DNA from 4 places in the Marinomonas sp. S3726 genome. Region 3 is predicted to be linked to each of the others. Evidence: predicted binding sites of a transcription regulator. Region 3 holds the regulator's gene; each other region holds the start of a gene.
What was found. Region 3 encodes sigma-54, which starts transcription at its own class of promoters, with help from an activator protein. Its sites were predicted from a motif close to TGGCACNNNNNTTGCTNT; they were not measured.
Positions count from the first base shown of each region.

Region 1: a site for sigma-54 is predicted at 3,332-3,349, ahead of TW85_RS01800 (amino acid ABC transporter substrate-binding protein). Genes of this name have one in related genera too.
Region 2: a site for sigma-54 is predicted at 3,330-3,347, ahead of TW85_RS19835 (ammonium transporter). Genes of this name have one in related genera too.
Region 4: a site for sigma-54 is predicted at 3,002-3,019, ahead of TW85_RS22815 (ANTAR domain-containing protein). Genes of this name have one in related genera too.

Region 1 is NZ_JXYC01000004.1:134,977-140,798, reverse strand. Features, by position in the region: gene TW85_RS01810 (amino acid ABC transporter permease) at 1-905, opposite strand, end outside; gene TW85_RS01805 (amino acid ABC transporter permease) at 916-2,091, opposite strand; gene TW85_RS01800 (amino acid ABC transporter substrate-binding protein) at 2,204-3,226, opposite strand; gene lrp (leucine-responsive transcriptional regulator Lrp) at 3,847-4,323, shown strand; gene recG (ATP-dependent DNA helicase RecG) at 4,327-5,822, opposite strand, start outside.
Region 2 is NZ_JXYC01000028.1:31,728-37,549, forward strand. Features, by position in the region: gene TW85_RS19830 (PAS domain S-box protein) at 1-3,173, opposite strand, end outside; gene TW85_RS19835 (ammonium transporter) at 3,460-4,671, shown strand; gene yjjG (pyrimidine 5'-nucleotidase) at 4,747-5,439, opposite strand; gene TW85_RS19845 (LysR family transcriptional regulator) at 5,557-5,822, shown strand, end outside.
Region 3 is NZ_JXYC01000010.1:83,593-89,414, reverse strand. Features, by position in the region: gene TW85_RS09210 (calcium/sodium antiporter) at 1-497, shown strand, start outside; gene lptC (LPS export ABC transporter periplasmic protein LptC) at 507-1,070, shown strand; gene lptA (lipopolysaccharide transport periplasmic protein LptA) at 1,054-1,578, shown strand; gene lptB (LPS export ABC transporter ATP-binding protein) at 1,578-2,303, shown strand; gene TW85_RS09190 (RNA polymerase factor sigma-54) at 2,379-3,851, shown strand; gene ptsN (PTS IIA-like nitrogen regulatory protein PtsN) at 3,865-4,314, shown strand; gene TW85_RS09180 (HPr family phosphocarrier protein) at 4,323-4,592, shown strand; gene mgtE (magnesium transporter) at 4,605-5,822, shown strand, end outside.
Region 4 is NZ_JXYC01000039.1:71,260-77,081, reverse strand. Features, by position in the region: gene TW85_RS22830 (type I secretion system permease/ATPase) at 1-740, shown strand, start outside; gene TW85_RS22825 (HlyD family type I secretion periplasmic adaptor subunit) at 747-2,075, shown strand; gene TW85_RS22820 (LuxR C-terminal-related transcriptional regulator) at 2,184-2,888, shown strand; gene TW85_RS22815 (ANTAR domain-containing protein) at 3,108-3,698, shown strand; gene TW85_RS22810 (ABC transporter substrate-binding protein) at 3,695-4,897, shown strand; gene TW85_RS22805 (CmpA/NrtA family ABC transporter substrate-binding protein) at 5,259-5,822, shown strand, end outside.

The DNA.
Region 1 (5,822 bases), on a different contig from region 3:
GTGTCTTTAAATAAGCCAATGAAGGTGTTTACGATACCAGGAATAACTAGCTTTAATGCTTGTGGCAAGATTACCAAAATCATTGACTGCCAGTAAGTTAGGCCCATAGCATCAGCTGCTTCATATTGACCTTTTGGAATCGCTTGTAAACCACCACGTATTACTTCCGCCATATAAGCTGCAGAGAATAGGGTGATACCAATCAATACACGCATTAACTTATTAAAGTTCATACCATCAGGTAGGAACAATGGAATCATTACAGATGCCATAAATAAGATAGTGATCAGAGGTACTGCACGAATCGTTTCAATGAAAACGATACAAACAGACTTAGCAATTGGCATGCTAGATTGACGACCTAATGCTAGAAGTACTCCCAACGGGAAAGAAGCAACAATACCCACAACACCTAAAAGTGTTGTTAGGAATAAACCACCCCATAAAGAAGTTTCAACGATTTCTAGTCCAAAGACTCCGCCAGCAAATAGGAAATAAGCAACAACAGGATAAACCGCTATGATCCCGATTGATAAATACAGCTTATTTACAGCTTTTACTGCGAACATTGCAATCAAGACAACTAGCAGAATCAAGGCTAGATTAATTCGCCACGTTTCTTCTGCTGGGTATAGGCCATACATAAACTGTTCAAAGTAAACACCAATGAAAGCCCAACATGCACCGCCTGCTGTACAGGCCGCTTTTGATTCACCTCCAAATGTTGCATTTACAACACCCCACTCTACAACAGGTGGGATAAGCAAGTACAAAACGTAAAAGCTGAATAAAGTTAAAAATATATTGAGTGGGGACGACAATAAATTTTGACGTACCCATGCCACTGCACCAACAGAATTTACTGGTGGTGGAAGGCTTGGAGATGGTTGAAATATCTTCGCCATGATTCGCCCCCTAGCGCTCAGTTAATGACATTTTTTTGTTATACCAGTTCATGAATATCGAAATAGTCAAACTTAATGTTCCGTAAACCAGCATACAAAGCCCAATGTTTTCAATCGCTTGACCTGTTTGGTTCAGCGTTGTACCCATAACCACAGCAACTAATTCTGGGTATGCAATTGCAGCCCCAAGTGATGAGTTTTTCGCTAAGTTAAGGAATTGGCTAGTAAGTGGAGGAATGATAACGCGTAGCGCTTGAGGCAAAACAATTAAACGTTGTGTCAAACTGTCTTTAAGACCTAAAGAACGAGCTGCTTCAGTTTGTCCCCAGTTTACAGACAAAATACCTGCACGCACTATTTCAGCAATAAAGGCACCGGTATAGGTAGAAAGTGCAACAAGTACTGCAACAAATTCTGGGGGTAGAACCATACCACCTTTAACGTTAAAACGACTTTTTTGAGGAAGATCGAATTCAATAGGGAAGCCAGATACAACCAAAGCGAGTAGGGTAATGACTATGATTAGGCCTAGAGAGGACCAATAAGCTGGAAACCAAAGACCTGTAATAGTTTGACGCCTTTTCGCCCAAATAATTAGTGCAATAGATGCAATAATCGATATAACAAAGCCTGCGATAACAATACCAAAACCATCTTGAAAGATAGGGTTTGGAGAGTAGATACCACGTTTGTTTAGGAAGAAGTCACCGAAGATTATACTGTTTTTGGGTATAGGCAAGGTTGCTAGAACCGCAAAATACCAGAAAAACATTTGCAGCAATAATGGAATATTACGCAGCGTTTCAACATATACCGTTGCTAAGCGCGCTACTAACCAGTTATTAGAAAGACGAGCTAAGCCCATCACAACACCAATAATAGTGGCTAGTATAATACCCATTAAGGAAATAACGACGGTATTAATCAGAGCAACAATAAAGGCGCGTCCATAGGAATCGGCTTCAGTGTACTCAATAAGGTGGATAAGAATGGGAAATCCAGCAGGTTGGTTTAAAAATTCAAAACCAGTGGAAATACCTTGATTTGCTAAGTTGGCTTGTAAGTTACTAAATAGGTAATAGCTTACGAAAACAACCACAGCTAGAAGCACAACTTGAAAGATAATGGCGCGGGTGCCGGCATCATTCAAAAGGCTTTTATTACTTGAAGTAGTATTATCGCTCATCTTGGTTCAGGCAATCGAAATGCTCGTCAGATGTGTAAAGAAAGGGGGGAAAGATTCAGCGGCTCAAAGCAGAGCCGCTGAATAGATACCCGAAGCAGGTAGCTTGTAGGTATTAACGTACTGGTGGCGCGTACATTACACCACCTTCAGTCCACAGTTTGTTAATTCCGCGTGGAAGACCTACTGGAGTAGATGGACCAACGTTACGCTCGAAAACTTCACCGTAGTTACCTACTTGAGCAATTACATTGTAAGCCCAGTCAGCAGAAAGGTTTAGTTGAGCACCCATGTTACCTTCAGCACCTAGAAGACGCTTGATACCTGGATCTTTCGTTTCTGCTTTGATCTTAGCTACGTTTTTAGAGCTAATACCCATTTCTTCAGCATTAACCTGTACAAACATTGCCCAAGTTACAATATCTTTCCATTGGTTGTCGCCATGACGAACAACAGGACCAAGTGGCTCTTTAGAAATTGTTTCATCTAAAATAACGTGTGCATTTGAATCAGCTAGCTTAGAACGGTGAGCAGCAAGACCTGATTTATCTGTTGTGAATACATCACAACGACCTGAAGCATATGCAGCTAGAGCTTCGTCTGCTTTCTGTACAACAACTGGAACGTATTCTAGTTGGTTCTTACGGAAGAAGTCAGCCATGTTTAATTCTGTTGTTGTACCTTGTTCTGTACAAACTGTTGCACCGTCAAGTTCAAGTGCAGAATTAACACCTAGATCTTTACGTACCATGAAACCTTGACCGTCGTAGAAGTTAACAGTTGTAAAATCTAGACCTAGAGAAGTATCACGTGTGTAAGTCCAAGTAGTGTTACGAGATAGAACGTCAATTTCACCTGATTGAAGCGCTGTGAAACGTTCTTTCGCAGAAAGAGGAGTAAATTTAACTTTTTGAGCATCACCGAATACGGCTGCAGCAGCTGCACGACAAGCATCTACGTCGATACCAGTCCAGTTACCATTAGAATCGGCATTTGAGAAACCAGGAACACCTTGGCTTACGCCACATTGAATAAAGCCTTTTGCTTTTACATCGTCAAGCGTACCAGCAGTTGCACCAGCACTTACAGTTAGAGCAACAGCTGCAGTAGAAATTAACTTACCCACGTTAGATTTCATCTTATTTTGCCTCCCAGGCGTTTTGATTGGTCGTAATTTTTAGACATAGATTATTGATATTTACTTGTGTTCAAACTCAATTCTTTTAGAGAGTTAAATTCTTCAACAGCAATTCTTAGGCCAAAATTAACTTATTATTTTATTTTGTTTTATTACAGCCGAATATTCTGAATGCATTCGACTGGCCTCTATAGAATTACTGTTTAAGGTACTGAGTCAAGAGAAAACTAACAAAATACCTGTGCATTTTGAGTAGATCCTGCTTTTTTATAGTTTTTATTTATCAACTAACCTTTAACCGATAAAAAAACTGAATTTAAATTCAAAAATAAACCTTTCATCTAGTAAGGGTTAAGTTAAGACCAAAATTTCAAAAAAGCACCAAAATGGTTCGTCGAATCTTCTAAAAATGTCTTTTTGCACAGAATAATTGTCTGTTTTGAGCCATCACTCAGGACTTGAAAATGTTATTGTTTTACTTTGTCTGCTTAAAAGTGAAATATAGACGCTCTAAAACTGAAGCTAAGATCAATAAATACAAAGATTTGTAATTTTTGTTGTTCGCTGAGCGCATGCTAAACTAGCGTAAGACCTTGTTTGAATGGGGAGATTCAACAGAGATGGATAATTCGCCTAAACCGTTAGATAGGTTAGATCGAAAAATATTAAGAGAGCTACAAGTAAACGGCAGATTATCTAATGTGGAGTTAGCTAGTCGTGTGGGCTTGAGTGCGACACCTTGCTTAGAAAGGGTGCGCCGTTTAGAACGTAATGGCTATATCACAGGTTATTGCGCTTTAGTCGATCCTCGTAAAGTAGAAGCGGGTTTATTAGTATTTGTAGAAATTCGCCTTAAAGCCACATCACCAGAAGGTTTTAATGAATTCAAAGCATCCATTGCTAATATTCCTGAAATCTTAGAGTGCCACCTTATAGCAGGTGATTTTGAATACCTACTAAAGGCTCGCGTGCCAGATATGGATGCATATCGCCAATTATTAGGTGAAACCTTGCTAACGCTTCCTCATGTGCGAGAGTCACGTACCTATGTTGCAATGGAAGAAGTGAAAAACACCACAGTAGTTAACATTCTCTAAGCTTTAAACATTTAGATAATGCTCAATATTCGGCAGCCACCTCTGTAACAGGGGCGAAATGGCTTCCGGGTGGTTGTGGTATAAGCGCTGTGCTGTGGCTTGTACTTGATCAAGTAAACCCTTATCCCTTTGTAAGTCTGCGACTTTAAACTCCATCAAGCCTGTTTGCCTAGAGCCTAATAATTCACCTGGCCCTCTCAATTCTAAGTCTTTCTCCGCAATCTTAAAGCCGTCTGAGGTTTCTCTCATCGTCGAAAGCCTAGCTTTGCCTTGTTGACCCAGCGGTGTTTTATAAAGCAAGACGCAATGGCTCGCCGCAGAACCTCGTCCAACACGGCCACGAAGCTGATGTAACTGAGCCAAACCAAGTCGTTCTGGGTTCTCGATCACCATTAAACTGGCGTTTGGTACATCAACCCCAACTTCAATCACAGTGGTTGCCACTAAAAGCTGTAGCTCTCCTGCTTTAAAGCGATTCATTATGTCTGCTTTTTCTTGAGCCTTTAAACGGCCATGAACCAAGCCAATAGATAAACCTTGTAACTGCTCGCTGAGCATAGTGGCAGTATCTTCTGCAGCTTGGCATTGCAAGGCATCAGACTCTTCAATCAGAGTGCAGACCCAATAAGCCTGTTGGCCTCCCTGACACGCCGCTTGTACCCGAGAAATTACCTCATCACGCCTTTGATCTGAGACCACAATCGTTGTAACAGGTGTTCGGCCAGGAGGTAGTTCGTCGATAATTGAGCAATCAAGGTCAGCATAGGCAGACATAGCCAAAGTACGAGGAATTGGAGTGGCTGTCATGATGAGTTGATGGGGCTGTAATTGGCCATTCATGCCTTTTTCCCTTAACGCCATCCTTTGATGCACACCAAACCTGTGTTGTTCATCAATAATGGCCAGAGATAAGTTATGAAACTCAACACTGTCTTGAAAGAGTGCATGGGTGCCGACCACTATTTTGGCTTCGCCAGACGCGATTTTAGCCAGCTCTTGCTCCCTTTGTTTTCCTTTTAATTTGCCTACCATCCAAGCGACTTCTATCCCTAATGGTTTAAACCACTGGCTGAAATTCACCAGATGTTGTTCGGCTAAGATTTCTGTTGGTGCCATGACAGCCACTTGTAAATCTTGAGCCACAAAGACGGCGGCTGTCATCGCGGCAACCAAGGTTTTTCCTGATCCTACATCGCCTTGAATCAGACGTAACATAGGGTGACCTTTTTTAAGGTCGTCTAGAATCTCACTCACCACTCTGTTTTGTGCGTTTGTTGGCGAAAAAGGTAAGCTTTTTAATAGCTTATCCATAATTTCGCCCGGTTCATTTAAGCTGATAGAAAGGTCTTCTTTGGCTTTAAACTTCTTACCAATCAAACTTAATTGATGGGCTAATAGCTCTTCAAACGATAAACGATACTGGGCTGGATGTGAGCCTGCTTTTAGCTCTTCGATATTAGCATCGGTCGGAGGTTGATGCAGGTAACGCACAGCATCGT
Region 2 (5,822 bases), on a different contig from region 3:
GTTACACTCGTCAGTTTGGCAATGGCTTCTAATCCGGTTTTCACTGAGTCTATCTGACAATCAAATTGATCCATTTGATGCTCAAGTACATTAATAGAACGCTCATCATCATCGACAATCAAAACCTTGTGAATACGCTCTTGCAAAGAGGTAGATACCAAGGTTTCTCTTTGCACAGGATGCACCTGTAACGGCAATAGCACATGAAATGACGTTCCCTTGCCTACCTGACTTTCAACTCGGATGCTTCCACCCATTAACTCAATCAACTTTTTAGTAATCGCAAGCCCGAGTCCGGTACCACCAAAGCGTCGATTAATTGAAGCTTCAGCTTGCTTAAAGTCAGTAAAAATATGCTCTAGTTGATCTGAGTTCATCCCTATACCAGAGTCTTCAACACAAATTGCCAGCTCTTTTTCTGACACCATTTTCAGACTGATTAATACATGGCCTGATTGTGTAAATTTAATCGCATTACTGCCCAAATTTAATAATATTTGTTTTAGCTTAAGAGCATCTGTTTGCACCTTATTGGGCAAACTTTTATCTATATCGAATAAGACTTCTATCTCTTTGTTATTTAGGCTTGCTGACAGTATTAATGCCATTTCATCAATCAAACTAAAAAGCTCAAACTCATGCTTTTCAATCAACATAGAGTTCGCTTCAATTTTTGAGAAGTCCAAAATATCATTAAGTATTTTTAAAAGAGAGTTTGCTGCCACTTGGGTTTTATCAATAAAGTCTGATTGAGTAGGTGACAAAGAGGTTTTCTTGATCAGCTCAAGCAAGCCGATAACCGCATTCATTGGCGTTCTTAATTCATGGCTCATATTAGCTAAAAAGCTTGATTTTGCTTCACTAGCAATATCGGCTCTGTCTTTCGCTCTGGCTAATTCATGCTCTTTTTTAAGCCTGTCACTAATGTCTCGTGCAACAAGGTGGACGTACTCCTTACCATCTAAATAAATTAGGTTAGCATTGACTGATACATGCTTTTCTTCACCTTGATTATTCACAAAGCTGGTATCAAACCATACTTTTTTCGATTTCTGTAATTCGACCTGATAAGGCTGCCACCAACTAAAAGAGTGATCTGGGAAAATATCGAATAACTTACGGCCAAGCAGCATTTGGCTCTCGACGCCAAGCGCTAAACAAGCCGCTTGGTTAACCTTAATCATATCTCCTCTTTCATCCATCCAAAACACAGCATCAGACGTTGCTTGAGTCGATACTTTTTCAAGTTGCCATTCAAACTCTAGATACTTTTGCCGAGTTAAATCCGTCACTATGGCAAGATAACCCATATTTTCCCCTTGATCGTTATGGATCAAGCTCACACTTAAGTTACCTGGAAATTGGCTGAGGTCTTTACGTAAAAAGATTCTTTCCTGATCTTCATGATTATGCTGCTGCTTACCCCTGTGTAATAGCTCATTTTCAATCAGGGTACGCTTCATATATCTCGCCAACTGAGAGCCTTGGCTATAATAAGTGGGATAATCAACACCAAGTTCATCAGCAAACAGCACGCTATCTGGTTTGCCGATGACATCCTGTTCTGTATATTGAAATAAGAATTTAGTCGCGGGATTGATAAAGGTAACCAAACCCTCTAGATCTGTTGCTATTACGGCAAAGGCAGTACTGTTGAGAATGCCAGATTGTAGGTTCAGCACAGATTTCATCTGCTCTGTTCTTAGTCTAACCACTTCTTCTAATTCTTCATTAGAACGCTGTAGTGCTTTCTCAGCTCGCTTCATATGGCTAATATCAACTGCCGCAATTGTCATTCCCATTGGGCGATTTTTACTGTCAATCATGGGAGTCACATGTAAACCTAAAGAGAGTAAGCGACCATCCTTATGTAGTCTTTGGGTGTCTAGAATATTGTAAGACTGACCTTTTTCGATAAAGCCTTTGCCCATATCATATTCGGCCCATTTATCATTTGGTAATATCATAGCGGGCAAAAAGCGACCTAAGGACTCCTCTTCACTATAACCAAAAAGCAAGGCTGCGGCTGGGTTCCAACTAAGTACGCAATCATCATTATCTAGGCTAATAATGGCTTCATTTACACTGGTTAAAATAGAATTAAGTCGGATACTCTGGCGAACAACTTGTCGACGTCTGGTTAAAGACGTGATTAAAAAGAAGATAACCGCAGAAAAAAGAAGTGCGCCAGCTAAGACAGTTTTTTGCACACTACTCTCATCAACAAGGTGCATAGCATCAATATAATCTTGTCCTGCAACTAGCTCTATGTGCCAGCTTCGATTATAAAAATTAAGATCAGCACTTACTTTATACCTTGTTGGGTCAGCCACCTTTTGTTGATAAAACACTTGGTCATTCAAATTAGTAACATCACGCATACTAAAAGCCAAAGCGCCAGACTTTATACCAATTGCTTGCGCTAGATTTTTACCCAAAAACTTAGCGTAACTCCAACCGATTAAATCCCTTTCATTAAACTCATTTGCCTGTGTATAACGGGACTCTTTATACATAGGAAAAAAAATCAGGAATCCTCTTTCATCAATTGAAGCTGTTTTCTTAAAAAAGATAGGAGGTGTGATTTGAAAGTTATTATGTAAAGCCGCATTTAATGCCGACTCATGACTCACAGCATTAAAAGCAAAATTATAACCTTGCATGGATTGTTCGAGTGGGGCATTCGTATACTGGACAGCAAAATAGTTTTCAGCATCTTCACGTGCTGGGGTAATAATGTATTTGCTACCAAGTTGTTCTGACATCCACTTTTCAAAGTCTTGTTTATCATTACGAGGAACAAACCTAACAATGCCAAAGCTGGTTATATTGGGAAATTCTCGAGAGTAGTTTTTTGCTTTTGAAAACTTTTTAAAATGTTGTTGGGTCAATATGTTGTCTTCAACGCTATTCACCAATGCCTGCAAATCTGTCAGTGCATATTCATAATAACGAAACTCATCTTGAAGCCGTTTCTTATAGTTCTGTAATTGAAGGTTTAAATCAAATTCAATTCGTTTCGCATTATTTATCCCCTGTTGCTGCGCAAGGTAATTGGCGACAGGAATACCTAAAAGCAAAACAACTAAAGCAACGCCATAGTTAGGCAACCACGCCTTAATAGATTTACTTGTCGCTCGATTCAGCAATTGGGACACTTGTCCAAACAACATCCATTAACCTCGCCCACTTATTGAGACAAACAGCTTACCAAACTCAAGAGCCCGCTTTTATTCCTTTTTTCAATATATCTTGATTTAGCATAACTTTTTAACGCCACGCCCTACCAACAAGCATTAAATAACTCAAAAGCACCAAAAAAGCACATTGGGCACACTAATTGCAAAATATGCCCCAGAGTGCACCAAAACAATAAAGACGCACCAAACCAAAACAAAAAACGATAAAAATAAGTGCAAAAATACTTTTTGCGCACCGAAATAAAGCAAGGGAAAACCTATGACACCTATTAACAGTGCTGTTGAGATACTCGTCTCAAGTTCAAACACTATGTTTATTCTACTTGGCGCCATTATGGTCTTCGCCATGCATGCAGGCTTTGCCTTCTTAGAAGTTGGAACAGTACGAAACAAAAACCAAGTAAATGCGCTAGTCAAAATTATGACAGATTTTGGCGTTTCTGCTGTGGTCTATTTCTTCGTTGGCTACCAAGTTGCCTACGGCGTTAGCTTTTTTGCAAGTGCAGAAACTTTGGCTCAAAACAATGGCTACGAGCTAGTTAAGTTCTTCTTTTTAATGACATTTGCAGCAGCTATCCCTGCCATCATTTCTGGTGGTGTAGCGGAGCGCGCTAAGTTTTACCCTATGTTAATCTCATCAGCCATGGTAGTTGGTCTGGTTTACCCTTTCTTTGAAGGCATCATCTGGAATGGTAATTATGGCTTCCAAGCTTGGCTTGAAAATCAATTTGGTTACGGTTTTCATGACTTCGCAGGTTCAGTTGTTGTTCATGGTGTCGGTGGTTGGATAGCTCTTGCAGCTATCATGCTATTAGGTTCACGTAATGGCAGAATGCGTGGTGGTAAGCTAATGGCATTTGCCCCATCTAATATTCCTTTCCTTGCGTTAGGCGCTTGGATTTTATGCATAGGCTGGTTTGGCTTTAATGTCATGTCTGCTCAAACACTTGATGGTATCAGCGGCTTAGTTGCTGTAAACACCCTAATGGCCATGGTTGGCGGCATCTTGAGTGCTATGGTCTTTGGTAAAAAAGATCCAGGCTTTATCCACAACGGTCCATTAGCAGGTCTAGTGGCAGTATGTGCGGGCTCAGACGTCATGCACCCAATTGGCGCATTGATAGCAGGCGCTATCGCAGGCTTCCTTTTCACTTGGTTGTTTGTTGTTATCCAACAAAAAATGCCAAAGGTAGATGATGTATTAGGTGTATGGCCTCTTCATGGTATTTGTGGTGCTTGGGGCGGTATCGCCGCTGGCATTTTTGGCAGCCAAGCATTGGGTGGGTTAGGTGGTGTGAGCCTTGCGTCTCAAGTGATTGGGACACTCGCGGGTATTGCTGTAGCACTAATAGGCGGCTTTATCGTATATGGCGTAATGAAAGCGGTAACAGGCATTCGTCTCAGTGAAGAAGATGAATTTAACGGTGCTGACCTTTCTATCCATAAAATTAATGCCATGAATAAAGACTAGAAGAAGCAGTCATTAGCGACTTAAAGCGCTTAACTAAAACGCCCTACTTGCTAGGGCGTTTCTCATCAAAGCGCATTAGGCCTTCGTTAAGGCATCATCCAGTAACAAACGCCTCAATTGATCTAAATTAGCCACTTCATAGGTAGGTTCAATATTGTCAGGCACAGGTTTATTATGGTGATTCAACCAACAGGTATCAATTCCTGCCTGCATTCCACCTAATATATCCGAGTGCGGGTTATCTCCAACCATGAGCACAGTGGCTTTATCCTGATGATTCAACTTAGCCAGAGTATGCTCAAAAATAGCCACATCTGGTTTCGCTAAGCCTACCTCTTCAGAAATGACCACATCCTGAAAATAATGCTTTAGGCCTGTATTCTCTAACCTAGCTTGCTGTAACTCTGTGAAACCATTGGTAATAATGGCCATATTAACTCGACTTGATAAGCTCTCTAACAGCGCAAGAGCACCAGGCAACGGCGCACATATTTGGGCCATAGCATTTAAAAAGCCAGAATTAAGCTCATTCGCACTCACTCCTAGCTTGTCGGCCCAAAGGCTAAATCGTTCTGTTTTAAGTGTTTGCGCACTAATTTTTTGTTCCTGATAGGCTGTCCATAAGGGCTTATTGACCTCCTTATATTCATAATAATCCTGTTCAGAGAACTGAATATCATAGTCAATAAATAGCTTTTTTAAGCCTGCGAAATCATCAAAAGAAAACAAGGTTTCATCGGCATCAAACAAAAGCCATTGGTACTTCATTAACATCTTACTCCTTAAAAAATGCAGTATATAATTCTGATTTAATACTAACAATCCTGATTTAATGACACATATTGTTGCTATAATCTCAACAATGTTTATTTTCTTTGGTGCCAAATGTCGAACTTTAATACCTTACCTATTTTTGTTGCCCTAGTAGAAGCGGGTAGTTTCTCCAAAGCGGGTGAGCAACTTAATACTTCGAAATCAGCTGTTAGCAAACGTATTAGCCAATTAGAAAGTGACTTGGGTGTGCGCCTTTTTAATCGAACCACTCGCAGCCTGACTTTAACAGAAGCAGGAGAAGAATATTATGACTATGCAAGCCAGGCAATTAGCCTAGCAAAAGAGGCGGAATATGCGGTGGGTCGATTACAAGCAAA
Region 3 (5,822 bases):
CACAGGAGCTACCAGAAGACGATGGGTCGAGCGTTACTAAATCACTGACAATAGCCGTAATAGGTCTAGCCGTTTTAATTTTGAGTTCAAAAATTCTAGTTTGGGGTGCGACAGGTATAGCGGTTGCTTTTGGTGTCAGTGAGTTACTTATCGGATTAACCATCATAGCAATTGGAACGAGTTTACCAGAGCTTGCAGCGTCAATAACAAGCGCCCTTAAAGGTCACCACGACATTGCCATAGGTAACATTTTAGGCTCAAACCTGTTTAATTTAGCAACTGTACTTCCTTTACCAGCTATTATTGCCCCTGGACTTATAGACCCTAACATCATGGGCAGAGATTATTGGTGGATGTTCTGCACCTCGCTATTTTTAGCACTTTGCATCCTGATTTTCCGTAGAACTAAATCAACCAGCATCCCAAAATGGATCGGTATTATACTGCTTATCAGTTATGCTACTTATTTAATCAGTCTATTTTTACAAGCTAGGTAAAGATTTATCATGAAACAGAAATGGACACTGGTCTCAATTGCTCTAGGTGCAATGCTAGTTTTTAGTTTCACATTTTGGTTTGGCCTTACACCTAAACAAAGTTTGGTACAAAAAAGTGAATTAGAATCTGCACCAGACTTTTTTTTAGAAGGTGTTGAAACAAAAACATTTAATATAGATGGCCAGTTGACAGAAAAGTTGTTAGCGAAAGAAATTAAACACTACCCAATGCAAGGAGAGTCTCATCTTATTGAGCCTATAGTAAGCAAAACTCAAAACGGAAGTATTTGGGTAGCTTCTAGCGAAACAGGCTTAATTAAAGATTCAAGTAACGACATATTGCTAAATGGTTCTGCTAAGATGACAAACCAATCAAATGAATCTGTACCAACTGTCATTACATCCAACAGCATTATTTATACAGATAAAGATCAAAGTATTACTAGCCTTGGCAAAGCCAACATCACATCAGCACAAGGCAATATTAAAGCAGACACTATCACTGCATTTACCAGCACAAATAAAGTAACCATGCAGGGATCTGTACGAGGAAGTTATGAACAAAATCGTTAAATGCTTATTTTTATTAAGCTGCACCATTAGCGCCACTTCTGGGTATGCGTTACCTGAAGATTTTCAAGAAACCATTGAAATCGAAGCAGATTCAGCCTTCATAGATAATGAAAAAGGCAATGCTATCTACATAGGCAATGTAAAAGTTAGCCAAGGCAGCATACTGATTAGTGCCAATAAACTAACCATTACTAGCTCAAAGTCCACTAACAAATACGACAAAATCTTTGCTAAAGGGACAGATGGTCAAGCTGCAAACTTTAGCCAACAAGTAGATATCGCTGGCAATATGGTTATTAGCCGTGGCACCAAAATTTTCTATGATAGCAGCACCTCTATTTTAGAAGTAGAAGGTGAAGGCTTTATTAAGCGAGGTGAAGATGAAATTGCAGCAGGCTTTATCCGCTACGACATGAAAACAGGCACATTCGAAGCAAAGAAAAACAAAGGTGGTCGTGTTTCCATGACATTACAACCCCAATCTAACACACCCCCTAAGGCTAATTAATGGCGATTCTAGAAGCTAAAAATTTGGCTAAGAGCTACAAAAAACGTAAAGTTGTTATTGATGTATCCATAGCTGTAGAGTCCGGCCAAGCGGTTGGCTTATTAGGGCCAAATGGCGCAGGCAAGACCACTTGCTTCTACATGATAGTTGGCATGGTTGCGAATGATGAAGGTGGCATTTTTATTGATGGCGAGCCAGTAACACATTTAGCCATGCATGCAAGAGCACAAAAAGGCATAGGCTACCTTCCTCAAGAAGCGTCCATATTTCGAAAAATGTCTGTTGAAAATAATATTGCCGCCATCTTGGAAACTAGAAAAAGTCTCTCCAAACAAGAAAGAGAGGAGAAGCTTGAAGAGCTTCTTAACGAATTCCACATTACACATATACGAAAGAATTTAGGCATGGCACTTTCTGGTGGTGAAAGGCGTCGTGTTGAAATAGCAAGAGCACTAGCTATGAACCCAAAATTTGTCTTGCTAGATGAACCTTTTGCTGGCGTTGACCCTATCTCTGTTGGGGATATCAAACAAATCATCAAACACCTTCAACAAAGCGGTATTGGCGTCTTAATTACTGACCATAATGTTAGAGAAACATTGGATATTTGCGACAAAGCTTACATAGTGGGCAATGGACACATTATCGCCTCAGGCAATGCGGAAGAAGTCATTTCGAATGAACAGGTAAAAAAAGTTTACCTAGGCGACAACTTCCGACTCTAGATCTTTCTCTTTTACTGAAAAAGGGAGTAATATGCATAACTCGTTCCAAATCATTCTTACAGAAAGTGTTTCACTATGAAGCAATCTTTACAGTTAAAAATTGGTCAACAACTGACCATGACACCTCAATTGCAGCAAGCCATACGTTTACTGCAATTATCTACATTGGACCTGCAACAAGAAATCCATGAATTTTTAGAATCTAATCCCCTTTTAGAAATGGATGATGATGACTTTAATGATACTAGTGTAGAAGAAAATACCGACAAAAAAGATAATGAAGCTAATTCAAATAGCCAAAATAATGATGAAGCAAGAGTAGAGTCTGAGTGGACAGAAAGCATCCCAGAAGAACTATCCATCGACAGCTCTTGGGATGATACTTATCAAAACTCCGCAGCAGCATCAGAAAGCCAAAGCTACGACAATGACTTTGATTTTGAGAGCAGAAATGCACCTTCAGAAAGCATCCAAGACCACCTGATCTGGCAACTTAATTTAACGCCTTTTTCTGAACGTGATATTGAAATTGCCTACTCTATTATTGAGTGCGTCCAACCTGATGGCTACCTAAGCATTTCTATCAATGAGATCTGGCAAGGCTTAATGCCACAACTTGAAGAATTAGAAGAGGACGAGGTATTAGCTGTACAACATAGGCTACAATGCTTTGACCCTGTAGGCGTTTGTTCAGCTGATTTAAGAGAATGCTTGCTAGTTCAATTACAAGCTTACAAAGAACACCCTCTTTACAAGAGCACTCACAACCTAATAAATCAGCACCTCGCTCTATTAGGAAGCAGAGACTTCACCCAGCTATCTCGCAAAACAAAACTAAAAGAAGAAGCCCTAAAGGAAGTTATTGCTCTAATACAGCAACTTAACCCAAGACCTGGTTCTCTTATCGATCAAGATGATACTGATTACGTTATTCCAGATGTTAATGTCAGAAAACGTAATGATATCTGGCAAGTTGAGCTTAACAACGATGCCCTTCCTCCCGTTAGAATCAACAAAACCTATTCATCACTTGCTAATAGCTCTAAAAAAACAGAGGAAGTGAACTACATTAAAAACTCTTTGCAAGAAGCCAAATGGTTTTTAAAAAGCATCCAAAGTCGGAATGAAACCCTACTCAAAGTAGCTAGCTGTATTGTTGAAAAACAAATAGATTTTTTTGAGCTAGGTGAAGAAGCTATGAAACCTATGGTGCTGCATGATGTTGCAGAAGAAGTTGGTATGCATGAATCCACGATCTCTCGTGTTACCACTCAAAAGTATATGCACACACCTAGAGGCATCTTTGAATTGAAATACTTCTTCTCCAGTCACGTAAGTACTGACTCTGGTGGAGAGTGCTCATCAACAGCAATACGAGCCATGATCAAAAAACTCATTACCGATGAACCCGCCAAAAAGCCTTTAAGCGACAACAAGCTTGCAACGGCATTGGCAGATCAAGGCATACAAGTGGCAAGGAGAACCGTTGCTAAATACCGTGAAGCAATGAACATCCCCCCTTCAAATGAACGAAAAAGACTAATATAAAGCGGAATAGAAAGTGTCATTAACTAACATTTTAAAACCAGAACTAGTAATCGCGAATCTTGCTACGACCAGCAAAAAAAGAACACTTGAAAGCATTGCTAATTTGGTAGGAGATAGACTTCATTGCGACAAAGAAGCCGTTTTTGATGCTTTACTGGCTCGCGAAAAACTTGGAAGTACTGGCGTAGGCCAAGGTATTGCTGTACCTCATTGCCGCTTGGAAGAAGCAAACCATACAGCAATGGTTGTTATCTCTTTAGAAAAGGCAATTGACTTTGACGCGATAGACCGCAAAAAAGTCGATCTAATATTTGCTTTAATTGTGCCGCCACAAGAATGTGATCACCACCTAAAAACACTAGGTCAGATTGCAGAATTTGCTCAGTCTCCAGAAAAGTTAGAGTCCTTAAGACAAGCAAATTCAAACCAGGCACTTTACGACACATTTAAATCATTGTTATAGGGACCAACATGTTAGAGCAAGAGATCACTATTATTAACAAACTAGGTTTACATGCCAGAGCAGCTGGTAAACTAGTCGAAACGACATCACGATTTTCATGTGATATTACAATAGATAAAGAAGGTCGCAATGTGGACGGTAAAAGCATCATGGCAATGATGATGCTAGCTGCCTCAAAAGGCACCAATATTACAATCAAAACCAATGGTGAAGATGAAGCTGCAGCACTTGAAGCCATAACAGCACTTATCAATAATCGCTTTGACGAAGAAGAATAATACCTAAACCAAATGGTTGAACAGGATACGCAACAACATCTGCAAACTGTCACAGACTCTCTTGAGTCCGGTGGCACTATGCAAATTAAATACTTACTTAATGGCGCCTTACCTGCGCAAGATGTCGCTCGCCTTCTAGAATCCTCACCGCCAAAAGAAAGACGCCTTCTTTGGGACCTCATAGAACAAAAGAATGAAGGTGAGATACTTCAATACTTAAGTGAAGACATTAGTGTTCAGTTCCTTAAGGAAATGGATACAGAGCAACTTGTTGCCGTAACAGAGCAACTTGAAAGTGATGACCTAGCAGACATACTACAAAACCTGCCTGAGACAGTCGTAGCTGAAGTACTCGCGTCAATGACGGCTCAAGACAGATCTAGAGTCGAATCACTCCTAAGCTACCCAGAAGACTCTGCTGGCGGCTTAATGAATACAGACACCATCACAGTTCGACCCAATATCACTATCGATATTGCATTTCGCTTCTTAAGGCGCCATGCAAGTCTACCTGACATGACAGACAGTTTATTAGTTGTCAGCCGCTCTGATAGATTTTTAGGCACTCTCCCTCTAACCAAACTTCTCGTTGCTGACCCCGAAGCTAGCGTACGAGATATAATGGAAACAGAGACAACGGTAATTGAAGCTAACGCTCCTGCTAGTGAAGTAGCCCAATTATTTGAAAAAATGGACTTAGTATCTGCCCCAGTAATTGACGAAGCTTCCGGCAAACTTTTAGGGCGTATTACCATTGATGATGTCGTCGATGTAATTCGAGATGAAGCAGAACACTCAATGCTCAGTATGGCCGGCCTTGATGATGACGAAGACACTTTTGCCCCCATCATGCAAACCTCTAAGCGTCGCGCAGTTTGGTTAGGCATTAACCTGATTACAGCTTTTATTGCCTCTTATGTAATTGGCCTTTTTCAAAACACAATTGATCAGGTCGTTGCTCTCGCCATTCTTATGCCCATTGTTGCCAGCATGGGCGGAATAGCAGGCTCACAAGTACTAACATTGGTTATTCGAGGTATAGCATTAGGCCATATAGGTGCAGCTAATACACGATGGCTTTTAAACAGAGAGATTGTCGTCGGCTTTTTAAACGGCATACTTTGGGCCATTGTTGTGGGCGCTTTAACTGCATATTGGTTTGACAACATTGAGATTGCCTATATCATAGCGGGCGCATTAATCATTAATTTACTGTTTGCCGCCCTTGTC
Region 4 (5,822 bases), on a different contig from region 3:
AATATGTCCATAGACCAAGATTTGAAGGTGAATTCCAGTTTGATACTGTGACCTTTGCTTACCCAGAGCAAGAGCAAGCGGCGATAAGTAATGTGAGTTTCACCATTAAAAAAGGTGAAAAAGTGGGCATTATTGGCCGTATTGGTTCAGGTAAGTCTACCGTGGGTAAAATCATGACAGGCTTGTATGAGCCGATGGATGGTGCGGTTCGTGTCGATGGCGTTGACGTTAGGCAGGTAAACCCAACGGATTTACGTCGTAACATTGGTTCAGTGTCTCAAGATGTCAGCCTTTTTTATGGTTCTATCAAGGACAACATTGTTTTAGGTGTGCCTTATGTTGAAGATGAGGCCGTTATTCGCGCTGCAAACCTTTCAGGTGTGTCTGAGTTTGCTAACCGTAAACCAAGTGGGTTAGACAGTATGGTTGGTGAACGCGGTATGCTTTTATCTGGTGGACAAAGGCAAAGTATTGCGATTGCCAGAGCGTTGTTATTCGACCCATCAATTCTTATTCTAGATGAACCAACTGCCTCAATGGATAACACTACAGAAACACGTATGAAGCGTAGGTTACAAGCTGGTATTAAAGACAAAACCTTGATCCTGATTACCCATAAGTCATCCATGTTAGATATGGTGGATAGGTTGATTGTTATGGATAACGGACGAATGATTGCAGATGGGCCTAAGGCTCAAGTACATGAAGCTTTGCGCCAAGGGAAACTAAAGGTAAGTTAATTAATCATGAAACAACCCAATATTTCTCAAGAGGATTTAGCCTATTCCTCAAATTACAACGCAGCATTAATGCTTAAGTCACCAAGAGGTGGCCGAATTATTTTGTGGAGTGTATTCCTATTTGTTGTGTTCGGTGGCCTTTGGGCTAACTATACCGAGCTAGACGAAGTGACTGTGGGTGAAGGTAAGGTAATTCCATCAAGTCAGGTGCAAATCGTACAAAACCTTGAAGGCGGTATTTTAAAAGAAATTCACATTGAGACTGGTGACAATGTAGAGCGTGATCAGTTATTGATGACAATCGAAAATACAGCGGCAGTATCCTCTTTGCGTGAACAGCAGGCAGAAGGGATAAACTTAGCCGTTCGAGCCGCTAGATTAAGAGCCGAAGCGAATGGTAGTGAGCCAAGCTTTGATGCTGACTTAAGGGCTTTGTATCCAGAAGTGGTTGATCGTGAGTTGCGTTTGTATCAAAACCGTTCTGAATCCTTAAGTACTAATCAGTTTGTTTTTGAACAGCAAGTTGCCCAGAAGCAACAAGAAATTGTCGAATTAAGTGCCAAGTTAGATAACCTAAGAACCAGTTATGAATTGGCTCAGGAAGAGTTAAGCCTTACCCGCCCTGCATTTGAGCAAGGTGCTGTATCTAAGGTTGAATTATTGCAATTAGAACGCCAAGTAAACCAAATGGAAGGGGATATGAAGGCGAGTCAGTTGGCGTTACCTAGGGCTGAGTCTTCCTTAGTTGAAGCGAAAACTAAGCTTTTAGAAAGTAGTGCTAAGTTTAGAGCAGAAGCGCAGGAAGAATTAACGAAAGTACAAACCACGCTAGATAAGATCAAAGAGGCGAGTGTTTCTTTAGAGGATAAGGTATTAAGGACACAGGTGAGATCTCCTGTAAAAGGGATAGTAAAGCAGCTTCAAATTAATACTGTGGGTGGTGTTATTCAACCTGGTCAAAGTTTGGTTGAGATAGTGCCACTAGAAGACTCGTTATTGATTGAAGCGAAGATACGCCCTGAAGATATTGGTTTTATCAAACCTGAATTAGTCGCAATTGTTAAGCTGTCTGCTTATGACTTTGCCATCTATGGTGGATTGACTGCCACCGTTGATAATATCAGTGCTGACACCATTATTGATGAAGAAGGGAACAGCTTTTATTTGGTAAAAGTAAGGACGAATAAAAACTTTCTTGGCACGGAAGAGGCTCATCTACCAATCATTCCTGGCATGCAAGCAACTGTTGATGTGATTACGGGTAAAAAGAGCCTGTTAGATTATTTATTCAAACCTATCCTAAAAGCGAAACAGAATGCCTTAAGGGAAAGGTAAGTTACCATTTCATAACAATAATATTGTCTAAGCTATTCATTTTGAAACGAAAATTAACACTATTACATTACATGGAAAGTAGAATAAATAATATGTATGGACAATTTGATGGTAGATAAAGAATTGAAAATAGTGTGTTGGAATACGGATCCTGTTGTGATTGCGCATTGGCAAAAAGTTGTTTCAAATCAATATGAAATGAGCTTTGTTGCATCATTGAATGAAACGCGAGCGGCGCTTTCAGAAACCGTTGAGCCTATTGCTTTTTGCTTTATTCATCTTGATGATGAAAACTTTACCTCCATGGTTGAACATGTTGTAACGGTAAGAAACCTGTTTCCTGAACTTAAGATCATTGCTTTTCCAAATCAAACAAGTCAAAGCGCGGCATTAAGAATGTTTTCACAGGGTGTTAACGGTCAGTGTGCGCCTTTTATTGGTGTTGAGCAGTTAGCCTTAGTGTTATCTGTGGTAGAAACCGGTGAGATTTGGGGTGGTAAAACCTTTATTGAAAACCTGATTAATGAGTCTGCGCGCAAAGCCTCTTCTGCGCCTAATGGACAAAATCGTGGGCAAAGACGAGGTGATGATAAACGCCTTAAAAATGATGAGATTTTATCTCAATTAAGCCAGCGTGAAATGGATGTAGCAAAACTTGTTGGCCAAGGTCTTAATAATAAGAAAATAGCACAAGACCTAGATATCACTGATCGCACGGTAAAAGCTCACCTGACAGCTATCTTTAAGAAGCTAGAATTAAAAGACAGACTTTCGGTCGCTCTTTTGGTGCAAAACTCTTCTCATCATGATTAAGCAGTGCATAAAATTCGTTTTAGTACCTGCTTTAGATAAAAAACTCCCTTCAAAACTCGATTTTAGTTAACTTTTCTCAGATTTTAGACGCCTTTATGGCCACTTTCTTTAAATGGCTTAACAATTGCATTTTTAATCCCGAATGAGGTTTATGGCATAGGTGTTTCTTATTGTTTGCTCTAAACGGCGGAATAAGGTGCATGCCTAGGAGAAAAGAAAGTGACAGAACTGACCGTAATGCTGGTTGATGATGAGCCTGCAAGAGCAGCGATTGTTGAGCAAGCACTGACAGATAATGGTTATCGAGTGATAAGGCGACTTGAAAATGCACAAGGGCTTAATCAAGCGGTAACACGTTACCAACCTGATATTGTCATCATAGATGTAGATAGTCCAGATCGAGATACCTTAGAGAATATGTCTCGTCTCACCAAAGATAACCCTAGACCTATTTTAATGTTTTCTGAGCAAGAAAATGAACAGCATATGGAGGCGGCGATTAGAGCGGGTGTAAGTGCTTATATTGTAGATGGTCTGCAAACTAATCGTGTAAAACCGATTGTTCAGGTTGCTGTTGCGCGTTTTAGGGAGTTTCAAGCGCTTAGGAATGAGTTGGAATCCGTAAAAACACAACTAGAGGATAGGAAGTTAATTGAAAAGGCAAAAGGCCTAATTATGAAAAGTCAGGGCTGTGATGAAGCTGCTGCTTATCAAGCGTTGCGTAAGTTGGCTATGGATCGGAGTCAACGTATGGCAGACGTTGCGCAGAATGTCATTGCTGTGATGGATTTGATGGGAGAAATAAAGTGATTGAAACAGACAGTAAAGGGCCAAATACCATGACAGATATTAATATTGGCTTTATTCCTCTTATTGATTGTGCACCATTTGTTATTGCTAGAGAAAAAGGTTTTTTTGAAGCGCTTGGTGTGAGTGTTAAGCTACATAAAGAAGCTTCTTGGGCAAGTATTCGGGACAAGGTAGCATTTAATGTTTTAGATGGCGCTCATATGTTAGCAGCCATGCCGATAGCAACCACCTTAGGCGTTGGTGCTGTTAAGACATCTCTAAAGTCACCTATCAAAGCACCTATGCAAACTGGTTTTACCGTGAGCCAAAATGGTAATGGCATAACGGTATCTAACTCTCTATTTCAACGAATGAATGACTATGCTAATCATGGCGCCGAAATTCGAAATGGCATAGCATTACGTCGGCTATTAATGGATAAACCTGAGCAAAACATTCGTTTTGCCAGTGTGTTTCCTTACTCATCGCATACCTATCAACTTAGAGATTGGCTTTCAAGAGCAGGTATAGATGCGGATAAAGATGTTCAAATTTTGGTAATACCACCAACCAAAATGATCAGTCACCTTATTAAGGGTGAAATTGATGGTTATTGTGTGGGAGAGCCTTGGAATAGCTTAGCGGTGCAACAGGGTGTTGGCCATATGTTGATGACAGGTTATGACCTTTGGGGGAGTACACCAGAAAAGGTTTTTGCGGTTAACTCTCAGTGGCAAGATGAAAATCAGGAAACCCATCTTAAGCTTATTAATGCCTTACATCAGGCATGTTCATGGGTTGATAATGAAGCTAATCAAGAAGATTTATTAACCATCTTGGCAAAACCAGAGTATCTAGATTGTGACCCAGATGGATTAAGATATGGTTTTAATGCGGTTAAACCAGCGGGTAACTTTGCTTGGCCCAAAGAGGCGTATCAGACATTTTCGGGAGCTAAAGTAAATCGACCTAATCCTGAATATGCTCTTTGGCTCATGTCTCAGATGGTTCGTTGGCAAGAGCTGGGGTATAAGTTTGAGGTGACAGAGGTGATCAACCAAGTGTGTCGTCAAGATTTATACTTTAAAGCATTAGGGTTGGTTGAAGGGGAGCACCTTTATAGGAACCCTTCATTTAATAGCAATAAATGGTTTGAAAGCTCTTTAGCGGGTGAAACCATTATTCATCCTGATGGTTTAGATAAGGGGCTAATCTACTAACGCTATATTCGTGTGCATCTGACGATAATAAAAATCACTAATAGTGCACTTTGTTACTGATATCGAGTTCATAGTGACGAAATAATGAGACTAAAACTGAACTTTATAATAGAAAACAAGGGTTTAAGTTTTTTGGCATGGCAAGTGCATTATTAATATCAAGAAATTAATTTAAAGTTATTAAGAAGTTAACGACGATTTCACGATAACAAACAGTACTCATAATTTATTTAAATCTTATGAGACACCCATTAAAGATGATGGGATTAAAGGCAAAGGCGCCAGCGATACTTAATTTATTTTAGGTATTGCTTGCGCCTTTTTTGTTGTCCAAATTTTAGAAACTAATAGGAAGTAAAACATGTATAAAGCATCTAGAGTCACATTATCTACTCCCAAGCGCTTTCCACTTAAAGCAGTGAAAGCCGCGCTAGTCTCCGCTGTTTTGCTGCCTTCCTTGTCTCTTGCGAGCAGTATTGGCGATCCAGAAAAAGAAGATTTAAAGTTTGGCTTTATTAAGTTAACTGACATGGCACCTTTAGCCATTGCTTATGAAAAGGGTTACTTCGAAGATGAAGATCTGTATGTCACTTTAGAGGCACAGGCAAACTGGAAGGTGTTATTAGATAGAGTGATTGATGGTGAGCTAGATGGTGCTCATATGTTGGCTGGACAACCTTTAGGAGCAACGCTAGGTTATGGCACACAAGCGGATATTATTACGGCTTTTAGTATGGATCTAAACGGTAATGGTATTACTGTTTCAAACGAAATCTGGCAGCAAATGAAACCTCATCTTAAAAAAGATGCTTCAGGTAAATACATTCACCCTATTAGTGCCAGTGCTTTAAAGCCTGTGATTGAAGATTATAAAGCCCAAGGTAAGCCATTTAATATGGGGATGGTATTTCCGGTATCGACCCAT